DNA from 4 places in the Azospirillum lipoferum 4B genome. Region 2 is predicted to be linked to each of the others. Evidence: riboswitches for the same ligand, from Rfam matches in the RefSeq annotation. Region 2 holds a riboswitch; each other region holds the start of a gene.
The links. Region 2 has a riboswitch for thiamine pyrophosphate ahead of AZOLI_RS05905 (ABC transporter ATP-binding protein). Riboswitches for the same ligand answer to the same signal wherever they lie in the genome.
Positions count from the first base shown of each region.

Region 1: linked by a shared signal. The riboswitch ahead of AZOLI_RS19245 (long-chain-fatty-acid--CoA ligase) and the one ahead of AZOLI_RS05905 (ABC transporter ATP-binding protein) in region 2 are both predicted to bind thiamine pyrophosphate.
Region 3: linked by a shared signal. The riboswitch ahead of AZOLI_RS16000 (ABC transporter substrate-binding protein) and the one ahead of AZOLI_RS05905 (ABC transporter ATP-binding protein) in region 2 are both predicted to bind thiamine pyrophosphate.
Region 4: linked by a shared signal. The riboswitch ahead of thiC (phosphomethylpyrimidine synthase ThiC) and the one ahead of AZOLI_RS05905 (ABC transporter ATP-binding protein) in region 2 are both predicted to bind thiamine pyrophosphate.

Region 1 covers NC_016586.1:205,934-210,077, forward strand. Annotated here, with positions in the region: gene AZOLI_RS19235 (ISAs1-like element ISAli14 family transposase) at 1-482, shown strand, start outside; gene AZOLI_RS19240 (NADPH-dependent F420 reductase) at 580-1,224, opposite strand; gene AZOLI_RS31450 (Rrf2 family transcriptional regulator) at 1,372-1,818, opposite strand; TPP riboswitch at 2,350-2,482, shown strand; gene AZOLI_RS19245 (long-chain-fatty-acid--CoA ligase) at 2,587-3,687, shown strand; gene AZOLI_RS19250 (acyl-CoA reductase) at 3,702-4,144, shown strand, end outside.
Region 2 covers NC_016622.1:1,282,583-1,286,726, reverse strand. Annotated here, with positions in the region: gene AZOLI_RS05920 (hypothetical protein) at 1-433, opposite strand, end outside; gene AZOLI_RS05915 (hypothetical protein) at 430-1,080, opposite strand; gene AZOLI_RS05910 (acetoin utilization protein AcuC) at 1,230-2,402, opposite strand; TPP riboswitch at 2,481-2,587, shown strand; gene AZOLI_RS05905 (ABC transporter ATP-binding protein) at 2,614-3,378, shown strand; gene AZOLI_RS05900 (ABC transporter permease) at 3,375-4,142, shown strand.
Region 3 covers NC_016585.1:480,060-484,203, forward strand. Annotated here, with positions in the region: gene AZOLI_RS15990 ((2Fe-2S) ferredoxin domain-containing protein) at 1-189, shown strand, start outside; gene AZOLI_RS15995 (DMT family transporter) at 433-1,347, shown strand; TPP riboswitch at 1,381-1,495, shown strand; gene AZOLI_RS16000 (ABC transporter substrate-binding protein) at 1,567-2,703, shown strand; gene AZOLI_RS16005 (branched-chain amino acid ABC transporter permease) at 2,708-3,580, shown strand; gene AZOLI_RS16010 (branched-chain amino acid ABC transporter ATP-binding protein/permease) at 3,720-4,144, shown strand, end outside.
Region 4 covers NC_016622.1:365,693-369,836, forward strand. Annotated here, with positions in the region: gene argB (acetylglutamate kinase) at 1-624, shown strand, start outside; gene AZOLI_RS01625 (hypothetical protein) at 644-931, shown strand; gene AZOLI_RS01630 (magnesium transporter CorA family protein) at 973-1,956, shown strand; TPP riboswitch at 2,036-2,169, shown strand; gene thiC (phosphomethylpyrimidine synthase ThiC) at 2,289-4,013, shown strand.

The sequences.
Region 1 (4,144 bases), on a different replicon from region 2:
AGGCCCGGATCGCCGAGCACACCGCTGTCGACAAAGGCCATGGCCGGATCGAGAGCCGCCGCTATGCCGTCAGCCAGGAGGTCGACTGGCTGTCGGGCGACCGGCGCTATCCCGACGAACCCCGCTTCCCTCACCTCAAGACCATCGCCCTGGTCGAGAGCGTCGTCGAAAAGGCCGGCAGCGTAAGCACCATGCGGCGCCTCTTCCTCAGTTCGGCCGCGCTCACCTCCCACCGCCTCGAACAAGCTGTGCGCGGGCACTGGGGCATCGAAAACTGCCTGCACTGGGTCCTCGACGTCACCTTCCGCGAAGATCACCGCCTGCGAAAAGGACACGGCGCCCGGAACATGGCCGTCGTCCGCCACTTCGCCATCAATGCCGTCCGCGTGGGAAAGGGAAAACACTCCATCAAATCAACCAGAAAGCTCGCAGGCTGGGACCCAAACGTCCTGGCAAACCTGCTTACACCTTCATCGCATTAACCTGGACTCGTTGCCCTGATGCCGCTATGCAACCCTGGTTGGGGGGCTGCAGCCGCGGCCCAGCGGGATCTGGAGACAGTCGATACCGGCCCTGCGCTTATATTCGGATGAAGTTTTGCGCCGACAATGGACCGAAGGGCAGGGATGCCAGCGGGCCGCCGACGTCAAGCGCGCCAAGGTCAACCGGGGCGAAACCCATATCCTTGATGATCTTGCGGATTTCGGCCTTTGCAGCGGCGTCATCACCTGAATAGAACAGCACGCGCTTGCCGCTCGCCACCTCCGGCTCCTTCAGAACGTTGACATCAAGGTGGTTGAACGCCTTGACGACCCGAGCGCCCGGAACAAACTGGTGGAATATTTCGCTGGAATGTTTGCCATTCAGATCGACCGCCTTGATGCCATAGGCTGCAAGCGGATTGCTCGGATCTGTGGCGTCGGGTGAATTGGGATCGATGAACTCTACCGGGTTGGTGCCATCAATGACGATGCGGCCATTCCACGCCGGCAAGTTGGTGAACACCTTCTCCACATCAACCCAGCGCACGGCGGCGAAAACGATGTCGGCGCTTGCTGCCTCCTCAACCGTTCCCGCTTTGATCGAGGGGCCCAGTTCTTCAACCAGCGAGGCCAAGGATTGCGGACCGCGACTGTTTGAGATTGTTGCAGAAATGCCCTTTTTAGCAAGAGCGCGTGCAACGTTGGAGCCAAGGGCGCCAGAACCGATGATACCAATACTCATAGCTTTGTCCTTTAGAAGCAGGGGCTTGAGGAGATGAAAACCGTCAGCGCCCCGAAGGCTGATCAGTGTTTCGGCAGTCATTTCGGCGCCCTGGGCGCCGAAATGACTGTGTGTTGTTGACGTAACGACATTTATTGGCGTGCCAGATCACCAGACGAGTGGAATGGAAAACCTGCCAATCGCCGCCACATCGGCAGCGATATCTGCAATGGTTGCCTTTGCGAGTTCATCTTCGAGTGCTGTGCGTGCACGCAACAAGGTTGGCTTTAGAGCCGCAAGAATGTTGCCGCCAACGGCACAGTTCTCACAGGGTGGGGTCCGATGCAGCGAAAACAATTCGGTATCTTCAACGGCTCGATAGACATCGAGCAACCGTATCTCGTTGGCCGGCTTTGCCAGCAAAGAACCCCCTCCAGCTCCAAGCTGCGACCGTGTCAATCCCGCATCATTCAAACGGGATAAAAGTCCCCGCACAACGACCGCACCTGTGTTTGCCGAATAAGCCAGATCCTCAGAACGCATTGGCTTGCCATCCGTTACCGCAAGACAGGTCAAGATGTGAACGGCAACAACAAAGCGGGTACTGGTTGGCATGGCGCTATCCGTCTGTGTGTCGATACCATTATTACACACTCATGGGGCTGTCAACAGGTCATTTGCCTGGAACCTCGTTTGAACATCGCTTCAATCGCTGGATCTTACACCATCTCGCCCGACAGCCAGAGGGAGCGGTTGTTTTGGCGTAAGTCCTAACCGTAAACGAATGCATTCCACCCTGGGCAACCTTTCCAATGGCATTCGAGGAGACGTGGCGCCGCCAGCGTAGCGCGTGGGCGGTATAACCCTCCGGCTATGGGAGGCGTTGCACGGGGCCAAGGTCATCGGCGTCTTGTCTGGGCGTGCGCTCCAGCGATACGTCCGTCATGGCGAATCTGCGAACGGTCATCTGCGTCTCCTTGAAGAGAGGGCCGATCCACCCAAGCCGATATCGGATTTGCTGCGGCACAGGGTGGCAGCGGCACAAAAGGGCGGAGAGCGAAAATCATCAATGCGCCGTCCTTTCCGCCCTCCGCAAAGCCGACATCCCCGCCGTTGACAGACGGCGCGATGGTCTTCTAGGCTCCGTCCCGTTCCCAGGGGAGCCTCGTTCAGGAGGCTGAGACACCCGCCGGCCCGGTCCTTCGCGTCCAGGCGACGCGGCAACCCTTCGAACCTGATCCGGGTCATGCCGGCGTAGGGATGCGGGACGAGAAGGCCTTTGCGGCCGACGCGCAGATCCATACCCCCACAGGCTTGTCCCGGATTCGTTTGTTGCTCCATCGGTCGGTGCCGCATGGAGAAATCGGGGCGGGGAGTGCGGCGGTGAGCGCGATCTACGACAGCGTGATCTACGACAGGGTCCTGGCCTTCATGGAGGCCGACATCGGAACCGGGGCGGCGGCCGACGAGGCCTTCAACGCCCTGGCGCTGGCGGTGTTCGCCCATCAGTTCGAGCACAACCAGCCCTATCGCCGCTTCGCCATGCAGCGCGGCCGGACGCCGCGCGGGGTGAAGAGCTGGCGCGACATCCCGGCGGTGCCGATCAACGCCTTCAAGGACCTGACGCTCAGCTGCCGCCCGGCGGAGGAGTCCGCCCGCATCTTCATGACCAGCGGCACGACCAAGGGCGGCATCCGCGGCCAGATCCACCACACTACCCTGACGGTCTATGACCGCTCCATGCTGCTCAACTTCCGCCGCCGCTTCATGCAGGAGGCAGAGCGGATGGCGATGGGCATCCTGTTCCCGACCGAGACGGCGATGCCGAACTCCTCGCTCGCCCATTACCTGGAGCTGGCGCGGGCGGAGTGCGGCACGCCGGACAGCCGCCATTGGATCGGCGAGGCGGGCATCGACACCGCCGGGCTCTACGACCGGTTGGATGCCGCCGAACGGTCGGGGCTGCCCTTCGCGCTGCTGGGCGCCAGCTACGGATTCGTGCATCTGATGGACGCCATGGCGCGCGACGGACGCCGTTTCGCCCTGCCGGAGGGGAGCCGCATCCTCGACACCGGCGGCTTCAAGGGCCAGTCGCGCGAACTGGAACCGGACGAGTTCTATGGCCAGCTGGCCGAATTCTTCGGCGTGCCGCGCCAGCGCTGCATCAACATGTACGGCATGACGGAGCTGAGCACTCAGTTCTACGACGACGGCAACGCGGTCTGCCCGTCGCTGAAATCCGGCCCGCATTGGATCCGCAGCCGCGTCGTCGATCCCTTGTCCGGGCGGGACGTGCCGGCCGGCGGTATGGGCGTGCTGGTGCACCATGATCTGGCCCACGTCAACTCCGTCGCCGCCATCCTGACCGAGGACGCCGGCATCCTGGAGGAGGGCGGGTTCCGCCTGCTGGGCCGCGTCGCCGGGGCGCAGGCCAAGGGCTGTTCGCTGGCGGTGGAGGATTTCCTCGCCGCCGCGCGCGGTTGAACGGGACCGCGGCCTTGGCCTTCCGCGACGAACCGGAACTGGCAGGCCATCTGCCCGGCCTGCCGCCGGATGCGGTGGAGCGGCGCGTGCTGACCTTCGGGTCGGGCGCTGCGGCGTTGCGCGTGGCGGTGCCGGTGCTGGATTCCGGGCAGGTGGAGCGGGTCGCGGCGACGGTCCGGGCGGCGGCGCGCGGCTATCTGAAAACGCTGCCGACGGCGCACATCGTCGCGGTGATCGATGTGGCGATCCAGCGGCTGCTCGACCGCGAGGACCCATGGCGCCGCCGGGCGGAGCGGTTGCTGCCCATCGTCACCGGCTATGACGCCGAGATGGTGCGTCTGGGGCTGACCGGCTATCTGAAGACCTTCCGCGCGCATGAGTTGCGTCGCTTCCTGGCGGAGGATTTCGCCAACCCGCTGGTGCTGGACGAATTCCAGCCGGCGCCCAAGGGCGGCTT
Region 2 (4,144 bases):
CCGATTCCGCCCAGACCAGATAGTCGCGTCCGCGTGCCCATTCGACGGCCAGCGGATGGGCGGCGTCGATCTCGCCGATCTGCTGGTTGACCATGGTGACCAGCCATTCCTTGTCGCCGGGGTTGCGGCGGTCGGTCAGGATCAGGATTTGCGGGCGGCGGCGGCTCTGCGCCTCGGTCAGGCGCTGTTGCACCTCGACCTGCTTCTTGCGCAACTCCACCATGTCGCGCACCAGCTCCTCGATCTCGCCATGGAGGCTCTCCTCCTCCCGGTGCAGGCGGTGGATGGTCGCGTCCAGCTTGTCCAGCGTGCCGCGGACGCCGCGGACGCGCTGCCGGGCCTGCGACACCCGCTGCTCGACCGACAGCAGAACGTTGCCGAGCCACGCGCCGATGGCGATGATGCCCAGGATGATGATGAAGTTGATCATCATGTGGCGGCACCGGAAGTGGCGGCATCGGAAGTGGCGGAATTGGCCTTGGCGCGCGCCGTCGCCGGGGGCTGGGGCGCCCCACCCTTCCCGCCGCCGCCCTTCACGCCGCCACCCCGCGCGTCGCCGCGCATGAACGACTTCTGGAAGCCCAGTTTGAAGGGAAAGGCGACGTCGACCATCTGCTTGGCCTCGTCGAAGCTGGAGGCCCACACCTCCGCCACATTGGCGCAGCGCCAGATGGGGTTCACCGGTCCGCGGTCGCCGGCGGCTCTCGCTGCGGCCGACGCCTTTTCCTGCGTGACGGTCGCGACGAACTTCATCAGGCCGGACTGCGGATCGCCGACCTCATGCACGAACAGCGGCGGCTGTTCCGCCAGATCCCTGATCTGCTTTTCCGCCTTGCGGATATCGGTTTCCAGCCGGTGCCGTTCGGAAGACTGACTGTTGCGGCGCTGGACCAGGTTGTTGACGCGGTTCTGAAGCTCATGCGCCTCGGCATGCAGCACATAGACGCGGTTTTCGATCTGCTCCAGCCCGCTGCTCTTTTCCAGGATGTTCGGCAGGAAATCCTTCAGCATCATGGCGACCGGGACGGCGGCCAGCATGATGATGACGATGGCGATCAGGAACAGCGTCGTGTTCGACATCCGCCCGCCCGTTCTCCTCCGGAAATCCGCATCGACCGACCTGCCGGAATCGGCGCGGTCTGCACCGGTGCGGATCTTCGAAGATCAACGAACAATCCAAACCCGTCAACGAATCGTCGCGGCTTCGTTCGATATTCGTCAAAAATGGGTCAGGATGCCGCCATCTCCGCCACCCGCTTCACCGCGTCGCGCACCGGTCCCGGCCGCCGCTCGTCCGCCAGGGTGGTGAACCAATGCTCCGGCGGGTTGCGGCCGGCGGCGCGGTTCCAGGTCAGGGCGCGCAGCACCCCCTCCGCCTCCGCCGTCGGTGGCACGGCGGGGTCGATGCCGTTCATCACCGCCCAGATGCCGGTCCAGCAGCGCCCGACCGACCATGGATTGTAACCGCCGCCGCCGACCACCAGCACCCGCGGCGCCAGCGGCAGCAGGGCGGCCACCGCCTCCCACAGCGCATGGTTGGACAGCTCCAGCCGGCTCAGGGGATCCTCGGCCAGGGCGTCGGCGCCGGTCTGGATCACCATCGCCTGCGGACGGAAGGCGCGGGCCAGCGGCAGCACCGCCGCCTCCATCGCATGCTCCATCTCGCTGTCGTTGAAACCGGGCGGGACCGGCAGGTTGCGGGCCATGCCGCCGGCCCGGTCCTCCGCCTTGCCGGTGTAGGGCCAGCGCCCGTCCTCGTGGATGGAGATGGTGAGCACCCGGTCGTCGTCGGCGAAGGCCTCCTCCACCCCGTCGCCATGGTGGGCGTCGAGATCGACATAGAGCACCCGCTCCAGCCCATGGTCGAGCAGCTCCAGGATGCCCAGCACCGGCGCGTTGAAATAGCAGAAGCCGCTGGCCCGGTCGCGGCGCGCATGGTGGGTGCCGGCGGCCGGCGCATAGACCAGCCCGGCCGGACGGTCGCCCAGGATTCGCGCCGCCTGCAGGGCCGACCCGCTGCTGTGGGCCGGCCGCCGGAACATCTCGGCGAAGACCGGATTCTCCAGCTTGCCCAGATTGTGGCGGGCCGCCGTCGCCTCGTCCACCCGCTGCTCCGCCTCCGCCCGCTTCAGTGCGGCGATGTAGTCCGCGGTGTGGAAGCGCGCCAGTTCGCGTTCGCTCGCCACATGGGTGTCGAGATAGATGTCGTCGGGCAGCCAGCCCATGGCGCGGCTGAGGTCGATCACGGTCGATACGCGCGGGATCGCCAGCGGATGCTTCGGGCCATAGGTCGAGCCGCGATAGATCTCGCCGCCGATGAACAGCGGGGTGCGGAGAGGCGTGGTCAGGGGAGGATCTCCATCGGTCCCGCCAGAAACTAGGCGGTGACGCGCTCCGGTCAAGCGGCGCCCGCGCTTCCACGCTCCGGAAGGGCTTCCGGCAATGCTTGCGGTCACGGATCGTCCGCGCCTATAGTCGCCGCCTTCACTGGGGGGAGCCGATGGGCGGCTGAGAGGTCCCGTTGCGGGACGACCCCTGGAACCTGATCCGGTTCATGCCGGCGTAGGGATCAGTGATGCCGGACCGCAAGCGCTTCCTCTCCGCACTCCCGCCATGCCTGCCCCGATGATGGCCCCGATGATGGCGATCACGCCGCTTTCGGTGACCGTCTCGCGTGCGCGGCTGACCTATGGCGGCACGCTGCTGTTCTCCGACCTGACGCTGGAGCTGCAAGCGGGACGGACCACCTGCCTGCTGGGGCCGAGCGGCGTCGGCAAGACCACGCTGCTGCGCATCCTCGCCGGGCTGGCGGAGCCGGAGCCACCGACCTGCGTCTCAACCGGCGACGGACAGCCCCTGGCCGGCCGTATCGCCTATATGGCGCAGCAGGATTTGCTGCTGCCCTGGCTGACGGTTCAGGACAATGTCCTGCTGGGCGACCGGCTGCGCCACCTCCGCCCCGATGCCGCGCGGGTGGAACGCGCCCGCGCGCTGCTCGACCGCGTCGGTCTGGCGGGACGCGAGCGCGACCGACCGGCCGCCCTGTCCGGCGGGCAGCGCCAGCGGGTCGCGCTCGCCCGCACGCTGATGGAGGACAAGCCGCTGGTCCTGATGGACGAGCCCTTCTCCGCGCTCGACGCCATCACCCGCCTGCGGCTGCAGGAGACGGCGGCGGAAACGCTGGCCGGCCGCACCGTCCTGATGGTCACCCACGACCCGCTGGAGGCACTTCGCATCGGCGACCGCCTGCATGTGATGACCGGCCGCCCCGCCGTCATGGGGCCGGCGCTGGAACCGTCCGGCCCCGTGCCGCGCCCGGTCGACGATCCCGGATTGCTGGCGCTGCAGGCGGAGCTGTTGCGGAGGCTGGCGGAATGAGGGCGCTGCTGCGCGCCGCCGTCACCCTCGCCGTGCTGGTCGCCGGCTGGCAGGCGCTGGTCTGGGCCACCGGCCTGCCGCGTTACCTGCTGCCCGGTCCACTGGCGGTGGCGGATGCAATGCGGCGGCAGGCGCCCCTGCTGTGGAGCCATGGGCTGACGACGCTGACCGAGATCCTGATCGGGCTGGTGGCCGGCGTGGCTCTGGGCAGCGTGAGCGCGCTGCTGCTGGCGCGGTTCCGCACCGCGCGGCGCTGGCTGATGCCGCTGTTGCTGGTCAGTCAGGCGATCCCGGTCTTCGCGCTGGCTCCCCTGCTGGTGCTTTGGCTGGGCTACGGCATGGCGTCCAAGATCGCCATGGCGGTGCTGGTCATCTATTTCCCGGTGACGACCGCGCTGTTCGACGGGCTGCGCCGCACCGATCCCGGCTGGCTCGACCTTGCCCGCACCATGGGCGCCTCGCCTGCCGCGATCCTGTGGAACATCCGCCTGCCCGCCGCGCTGCCCGCCTTCTGGTCCGGCGTGCGGGTGGCCGCGGCGGTGGCGCCCATCGGCGCGGTGATCGGCGAATGGGTGGGGTCGTCCTCCGGCCTCGGCTATCTGATGCTGCACGCCAACGCCCGCATGCAGATCGACCTTCTGTTCGCCGCCGTGCTGGTGCTGGGGCTGTTCGCAGTGACGCTCTATGCCGCCGTCGACGCGCTGGCCCGCCGCGCCCTGCCCTGGCAACCCGATTCCCAACCGGCCGAAGACGCCAATCCTTGATG
Region 3 (4,144 bases), on a different replicon from region 2:
GGCCTGACGGATGTGGGCATGGCGATGACGGGCTGCCTCGGCTTCTGCTCCGCCGGGCCGCTGATGGTGGTGTATCCGGAGGGCATCTGGTATCGCCCGGAAACACCGGAGGACATCGACGAGATCGTCGAGTCGCATCTGGTCGGGGACACGCCGGTGGAGCGGTTGGTGATGGTGCTGACGCGGTGAGGCGGAGGCTTCGGATGCCCCCACCTAACCTCCCCCGCTGGGCGGGGGAGGGACTGCCGCAGCCTTCCCGAACAAGCACTTGTCCCCTCCCCCGCCCAGCGGGGGAGGGTTAGGGAGGGGGCACCGTCAGCCGACGCTTAACAAAATCCCACGCCTATCAGACCTGCGGTTGCGGCATTGGGACGCGGGCGGATTTGCCCATATTGTGGGCAACCTCCGCCATTGCCCGTCCGAACCGATCCCATGACCGACGCCGAAACCGCCGACCTGCTGCCTGCCGAGGCCGATTCGGTTCCCTATGCCGTCGGCTGCTTCCTGGCCGCGATCCTGCTGTTCGCGGCGATGGACACGCTGATCAAGTTCCTGACCGCCGGCTACCCGGTGCCGCAGTTGATGTTCGTGCGCTCGCTGGTCGCCTTCCTGCTGGTGGGCGGCTACACCCTGTGGCGCGGCGGCGGAATCGCGGCGATGCGGACGCAGCGGCCCTGGGGGCATGTCTGGCGCGCCTTCGCCGGGCTGATCTCCATGGGATGCTTCTTCTATGCGTTCCGGGAACTGCCGCTGGCCGATGTCTATGTGCTGAGCTTCGCCGGGCCGCTGTTCATCACCGCGCTGTCCGCCCCGCTGCTGGGGGAGCCGGTGGGTTGGCGGCGCTGGGTGGCGGTGGTGGTCGGGTTTGGCGGCGTGGTGGTGATGGCGCAGCCGTCGGCCGGGGCGCCGCTGGTGCCGGTGCTGGTCGGGCTGTGCGCCGCGCTGTTCTATGCGCTGGCGGCGCTGGCCGTGCGCGGCCTGTCGCGGACCGAGACCAGCGCGTCGATCGTGCTCTATCTGCTGCTGACGACGACGGTGGTCAGCGGCGCGCTGACGGTTCCCGTCTGGATCGCGCCGACCGCCGACGCGCTGGGTCTTATGGCGCTGGTCGGGGTGCTGGGTGCGGGGGCGCAGGTGCTGCTGACCCAGGCCTTCCGCCGCGCGCCGCCGGCGGTGGTGGCGCCCTTCGAATATACCGGCATGGTCTGGGCCAGCCTGTTCGGCTGGATGGTGTTCGGCGACCTGCCGACCGCGCCGGTGCTGCTCGGTGCCATGGTCATCATCGGCAGCGGGCTCTATATCCTGCATCGTGAAACCATGGTGGCGCGCCGCCGGCTGGGTTCTTGACAGGACAGGGCCGGCGGCGACACTCTCGCCGCCTGTTCACGGCTGGGGTGCCTGTGCGGATGCCGGATCGGCGGATGCGCGGGCTGAGACAACACCCATCGAACCTGATCCGGGTCATGCCGGCGAAGGGAGCCGACCGGAACCCGACGGACCGGCCGTAAATGCCCCGTCCCCTCCGCGTCGCTCCGCTTGCCGGCGCGTGTTGAGGAGTTTTCGGTCATGCGGCGTGCGCTTCCCCTTCTGATCGGCCTGCTGGCCGCATCCTCCTGTCTGTCGTCCGCCGCCCGCGCCGACGACACGCTGTCCTTTCCGGTGCTGGTGCCGCTGACCGGCTTCCTGTCGCTGGAGGGCACCAGCCAGCGCAACGGTGCCGTCCTGGCGCTGAAGCAGACCCCGGCCGGGATCGCCATCGCCTCCGAAGTCGTCGACACCGGCACCTCGCCCGAGGCGGCGGTGACGGCGCTGGAGCGCGCGGCCGGCAGCGGCACGGTCGGGGCGGTCGCCGCCAGCATGCTCGGCACCCAGATGCTGGCGATGCTGCCGCTGGCGCAGGAGCTGAAGCTGCCGCTGGTCACCGTCTCGGGCACCGCCTCGATCACCGAGCAGGGCAACCCCTGGGTCTTCCGCTTCTTCCCCGGCGATGCCGTGACCAAGGCCGCCCATGCCCGCTATGTGGTGGAGGAGCTGGGCAAGCGGCAGCCGGCCGTCATCTACCAGACCACCGCCTATGGCCAGAGCGGCAAGACCCATCTCGACGCCGCCTTCAAGGCTCTGGGCGTCACCCCCGTCTTCGAGGAGGGGGTGGACCCCGCCGCCAAGGACCTGCTGCCGGTGTTGACCAAGGCGCTGGCCGCCAAGCCCGACGTGCTGGTGCTGCATCTGCATTCCGGCCCGACCGCGTTGCTGCTGCGGCAGGCGGCGTCCAGCGGGGTGGCGGTGCCCATCGTCGCCGGCTCCGCCATGCATCAGCCGAGCACCGCCGCCCTGCTGGAACCGGCGGAGCTGAAGGGCGTCTGTGCCGAGACCGCGGCCTCGCCCATCTCCGGCGGCACGCCGGAGGTCAAGGCCTTTACCGATGCCTACCGCACCGTCTTCGGCAAGGAGCCGGATGCCTTCGCGCTCGGCCAGTATGATGGCATGACCATGGTGCTGGAGGCGGTGAAGGCCGGCGCCCGCGGCCCCGACGCGATCCGCAAGGCTCTGTCGTCGGAGACCTTCAAGGGCCTCGCCATGACCTACAAGTCCGACGGCAAGGGCAACATGGCCCATTCCGCCGTCATCGTCTGCTATGACGGGACCAGCCGCGTGCCGGTGCTGGCGAAGCGCTACGACGACCCCGCACTCGCGGCGAAGTGAGCGGATGGCGGCGCTTCAACTGCTGGTCAACGGGGTGGCGCTGGGGGCGGCCTATGCGCTGGTGGCGCTGGGATTCGTGCTGGTGCTGAACGCCACCTCGGCGGTGAATTTCGCCCAGGGCGATCTGGTCATGGCCGGCGGGCTGCTGGCGGTGGCGCTGGCGCCCCTGATCCCGCTGCCGGGCATCGCCCTGCTGCCGGTGGTGCTGGCGCTGATGGCGGGACTGGGGCTGCTGCTGGCGCTGGCGGCCTATCTGCCGCTGCGCCGCCGGCCGCCGGTGTCGGTCTTCATCAGCACCATCGCCATCGGCATCATCCTGCAGAACGGCGCCGCCATCCTGTTCGGGCCGGAGCCGCGCGCTGCGCCGCCGCTGCTCGGCGACGACACCCTTTCCATAGGCGGGCTGGCGGTGCCGGAGCAGTCGCTCGCCATCGTCGCGGTGGCGGCGTTGCTGATCGGCGCGCAGCAATGGGTGTTCGCCCGCACGCAGCTTGGACGCCGGCTGCGCGCCACGGCGCAGGACCCGGAGATGGCGCGGGCCTGCGGCGTGCCGGTCACGGCGATGATCCTGGTGACCTTCGCCATCGGTGCCGCCTGTGCCGGGGCGGCGGGGCTGCTGCTCGCCAACCGCTATTTCGTCACGCCGACCGCGGGCGGGGACCTGATTTTGAAGGCCTACATCGCGGTAACCATCGGTGGCTGGGGGTCGGTGCCGGGGGCTGTGGTGGGGGCGCTGCTGATCGCGCTGTTCGAGGTGGGGGTGTCGTCGGTGCTGTCCTACCCAGTGGCGCTGGGAGCGCTGTACCTGACGCTGCTGGCGATCCTGGTGTTGCGGCCGCAAGGCCTGTTCGGCGAAGCGGTGCGCCGCCGTGGCTGAGCCGCGTCCCCCGGTGAAGATTCCCTCTCCCCCCCGGGGAGAGGGTCAGGGTGAGGGGGATTCGTTTGCCGAACGATCCTCGCGGCGCGTCCCCCTCACCCCAACCCTCTCCCCGGGGGGGAGAGGGAGTAGTGTCGGGGTGGAGAAGCTTGCGCTGCTCGCCGGCGCCCTCGCCCTGCTGGTCTACGCGTTCGCCTTCGCCTCTCCCTATGGGCTGCGCGTGCTGACAGTTGCCGGTGTCTATGCGCTGGCGACCTTCGGGTTCCAGATCGTCTTCGGGCTCGGCGGCGCGTTGTCGCTCGCCCAGGGCGCCTTCTTCGGTGTCGGCGCCTATGTGACGGGCATTCTCGGCAGCCGCTATGGGTTGGGCTTCGAGGCGACCTTTCCGCTGTCGATGCTGGTGCCGCTCCTGCTGGCGCTGCCGGTCGGGCTGGCGGTGCTGCGGCTGGAATCCCACTATTTCGCCCTGGCGACGTTGGGCATCGCGCAGGTTCTGCATTTGCTGGCGGTCAACCTGCCGGAGCTGACCGGCGGCTCCAACGGGCTGGCCGGGGTGCCGGCGGT
Region 4 (4,144 bases), 920 kb from region 2:
ACCGACAAGGAGACGGTCGAGGTGGTCGAGATGGTGCTGGCCGGCTCCATCAACAAGCAGATCGTCGCCGCTATCAACGGCGCCGGCGGCCGTGCCGTCGGCCTGTCGGGCAAGGACAGCAACCTGATCACCGCCCGCCGTCTGGAGCGCGTGCAGCGCGACCCCGACAGCAACATCGAGCGGGTGCTGGACCTCGGCTTCGTCGGTGAGCCGTACAAGGTCAACCCGCAGATCCTGCATGCTCTGGCGCAGTCGGACATCATTCCGGTGATCGCGCCGGTCGGCTTTGACGTCAACGGCGACACCTACAACATCAACGCCGACACGGCGGCCGGCGCGGTCGCGGCGGCGGTGAAGGCGGCGCGCTTCTTCCTGCTGACCGACGTTGCCGGTGTCCTCGACAAGGACAAGAAGCTGATCGAGAAGATGTCGCTGGAGGATGCCCACAAGGCCATCGCCGACGGCACCGCATCCGGCGGCATGATTCCGAAGATCGAGACCTGCATCGGCGCGGTGGAGCAGGGCGTCGACGCCGCTGTTATCCTCGATGGCCGCGTGCCGCATGCGCTGCTGCTGGAGATCTTCACCGAGGGTGGCGCCGGCACCCTGATCGGCAAGGCCTGATGCTGCGAACGGGGGGCCGATGAGCGACCTGCGCAAGGACCTGCTCCGCCAGATGAAGGCCATCCGCGACAGGATGGACCCGAAGCTGGTGGAGCGCGCCAAGCTGGCGGCGTTGGGCAAGGTCCCCTACGACAGCGATGCCGCCAAGGAGGCGGTCGGCCATTTCCTGGATGCCAAGCGGGACGGCGGTGCCTTCCGCCGCAAGCTCGAGCAGGCGTTGCGGGCGGAAGGCACGCCGCTGGACCTCGACACCGAGGGGAAGGTGCCGCCGCCGGTGAAGCCAAGACGCGGCGGCCGGATGACCTGACAACCCGACGCGCCGCCGCCAACCACGCAAGGAGCACGGCCTTGCTGCATGTCTTCGTCAATGACGTCGGTCTGCTGCGCTGGGCCAGAGAGGCCGCGGAGGGGGCGGAGCCGCTGCCCGAGGCCACCGTCTGGCTGGACCTGATCGATCCGACCGCCGAGGAGCTGGCGCGGGCGGAGGCGCTGATCGGCACCAGCCTGCCCACCCGCGAGCAGATGGCGGAGATTGAGGAGTCGAGCCGCCTGCGGATCGCCGGCGGCGCCCTGACCATGACCGTCACCGCCCTGGTCTGGGCCGACACCGACGAGCCGCGCATCGCAACGGTCAGCTTCGTGCTGGCCGGGCGCCGGCTGGTCACCATCCACGACATCGATCCGCAGGCCCTGCTGGCCTTCCGCCGCCGCGCCTCCCATGGGCAGGTGCCCGCCTCCCGTGGCGAACTGGTTCTGGCGGCGCTGGTGGACGGGATGGTCGACCGCACCTCGGCCGTGCTGCGGCGGACCGGGGTGGAGCTGGACGTGCTGAACCGCCGCTTCTTCCGCGGGCGCAAGCTGCGCTCGCGTGGCGAGACGCTGGACGACGCCCAGACGCTGAAGCGCATCGGCCATGCCGGCCACCTGATCGGCAAGGCCCGCCTCAGCTTGGCCAGCCTGTCGCGCATGACCGATTTCCTGGCGCGCGGCGACGGCTGGAACTCCGGCAAGGCGACACGGCGCTGGGCCAAGACGACGCTGCAGGACCTGCGCGGGCTCGACCAGTATGCCCGTTTCCTATCCGGCAAGGTCGCGTTGGCGCTGGACACTGCGCTGGGCCAGATCAATGTGGAGCAGAACGAGATCGTCAAGATCGTCTCGGTCCTGACCGTCCTGCTGTTCCCGCCGACCCTGGTCGCCAGCATCTGCGGCATGAATTTCGAAGAGATGCCGGGGACCGACTCGCCCTTCGGCTATCCCAGTGCCCTGGGGCTGATGCTGCTGTCGGCATTGCTGCCGATGATCTATGTCCGTCTGAAACGCTGGATGTGACGCGCGTTCCATACAGTATGGCCGGCGGATCGTTCGCAGTTCTTTCCTTTTGACAGGGGCCGTCCGTCCCGGCAGGATGGGCGCATTCCAGGGGGGTCCCGACAGGGGGCTGAGATACCAACGGCCGGACGGCGCCAAGCGTCACCGGCAGCGTGGTGACCCTTCGAACCTGATCCGGGTCATACCGGCGAAGGGAGGGACCTCGTGACGGGCCGATTCTCGCCCCGTCCGGCCGTATCAGACCCGTCATGTCGGGGAACGGCCCGCACGAAGACACCGCACCTCCGTCCGCAGTCCCGGGTTTGTCCGCCCAACTCCGACGGAGAAACCCAATGCCTAAGGACTTCAACGAAACCGCCCTCCGCATTTCGACCGGCCCGCTGCCGTCGTCGCGGAAAATTCATCTGCCGGGCACGCGCTTTCCCGATCTGCGCGTCGCCATGCGCGAAATCGCGCTGTCGGGCGGCGAGCCGCCGCTGACCGTCTACGACGCCTCCGGTCCCTACACCGACGAGGCTGTGGCCATCGATGTGCGGGCCGGGCTGGCCAAGCACCGCCGCGACTGGATCCTGGCCCGTGGCGATGTGGAAACGACGGCCGGTGGCGTGCTGCGCGCCAAGGGCGGCGGGGCCGTCACGCAGATGGCCTATGCCCGCGCCGGCATCGTCACCGCGGAAATGGAATACATCGCCGTCCGCGAGAATCTCGGCCGCGCCGCGGCGCTGGAGACAATCCGCGACGGTGAGGATTTCGGGGCCGAGATTCCCGACTTCATCACGCCGGAATTCGTCCGCGACGAGGTGGCGCGCGGGCGGGCGATCATCCCGTCCAACGTCAACCACCCCGAGTCGGAGCCGATGATCATCGGCCGGAACTTCCTGACCAAGATCAACGCCAACATCGGCAACTCCGCCGTGACCTCCTCGATCGAGGAGGAGGTGGAGAAGATGGTCTGGTCGATCCGCTGGGGGGCCGACACCGTGATGGATCTCTCCACCGGCTCCGACATTCACCAGACCCGCGAATGGATCCTGCGCAACTCGCCGGTGCCCATCGGAACGGTGCCGATCTATCAGGCGCTGGAAAAGGTGAAGGGCAGGGCGGAGGACCTGACCTGGGAACTGTTCCGCGACACGCTGATCGAGCAGGCGGAGCAGGGCGTCGATTACTTCACCATCCACGCCGGGCTGCGGCTGGCCCATATCCCGCTGACCGCGAAGCGGGTGACCGGCATCGTCTCGCGCGGCGGCTCGATCATCGCCAAATGGTGTCTGGCGCATCACCGCGAGAGTTTCCTCTACGACCATTTCGCCGACATCGTCGAAATCTGCCGCGCCTATGACGTGGCGCTGTCGATGGGGGACGGGTTGCGGCCGGGCAGCCAGGCCGACGCCAACGATGCCGCCCAGTTCGCCGAGTTGGAGACATTGGGCGAGTTGACGAAGATCGCCTGGGCGCGGGACGTGCAGGTGATGATCGAAGGGCCGGGCCATGTGCCGATGCACAAGATCAAGCACAATGTCGAGAAGCAGCTGGCCTTGTGCGGCGAGGCGCCCTTCTACACGCTGGGGCCGTTGGTGACCGACATCGCGCCGGGCTACGACCACATCACCAGCGCCATCGGTGCGGCGATGATCGGCTGGTTCGGCACGGCGATGCTCTGCTACGTCACGCCGAAGGAACATCTGGGGCTGCCCGACCGCGACGACGTGAAGGCCGGCGTCATCGCCTACAAGATCGCCGCCCATGCCGCCGACCTCGCCAAGGGCCACCCGGCGGCCCGATTGCGCGACGACGCCATGTCGCGTGCCCGCTTCTCCTTCCGCTGGCGCGACCAGTTCGCCCTGTCGCTCGATCCCGAGACGGCGATGTCCTACCACGACGAGACCCTGCCCGCCGAAGGGGCCAAGACCGCGCATTTCTGTTCGATGTGCGGACCGAAATTCTGTTCGATGAAGATCACGCAGGAAATCCGCGATGCCGCGGAGTCCGGCATGGCCGAGATGTCGCAGAAGTTCCGCGAGTCGGGCGGGGAGATTTACCAGCCGGCGGAGTGAGTGAGGTCCCGACAGTGATGCCCCCTCCCTAACCCTCCCCCGCTAACGCGGGAGAGGGGACTGCCGCCGCTCCTTCACACAGCTTTCGCAAAGCTCCTACCCCCTCTCCTGCCGAAGGCGGGGGAGGGATG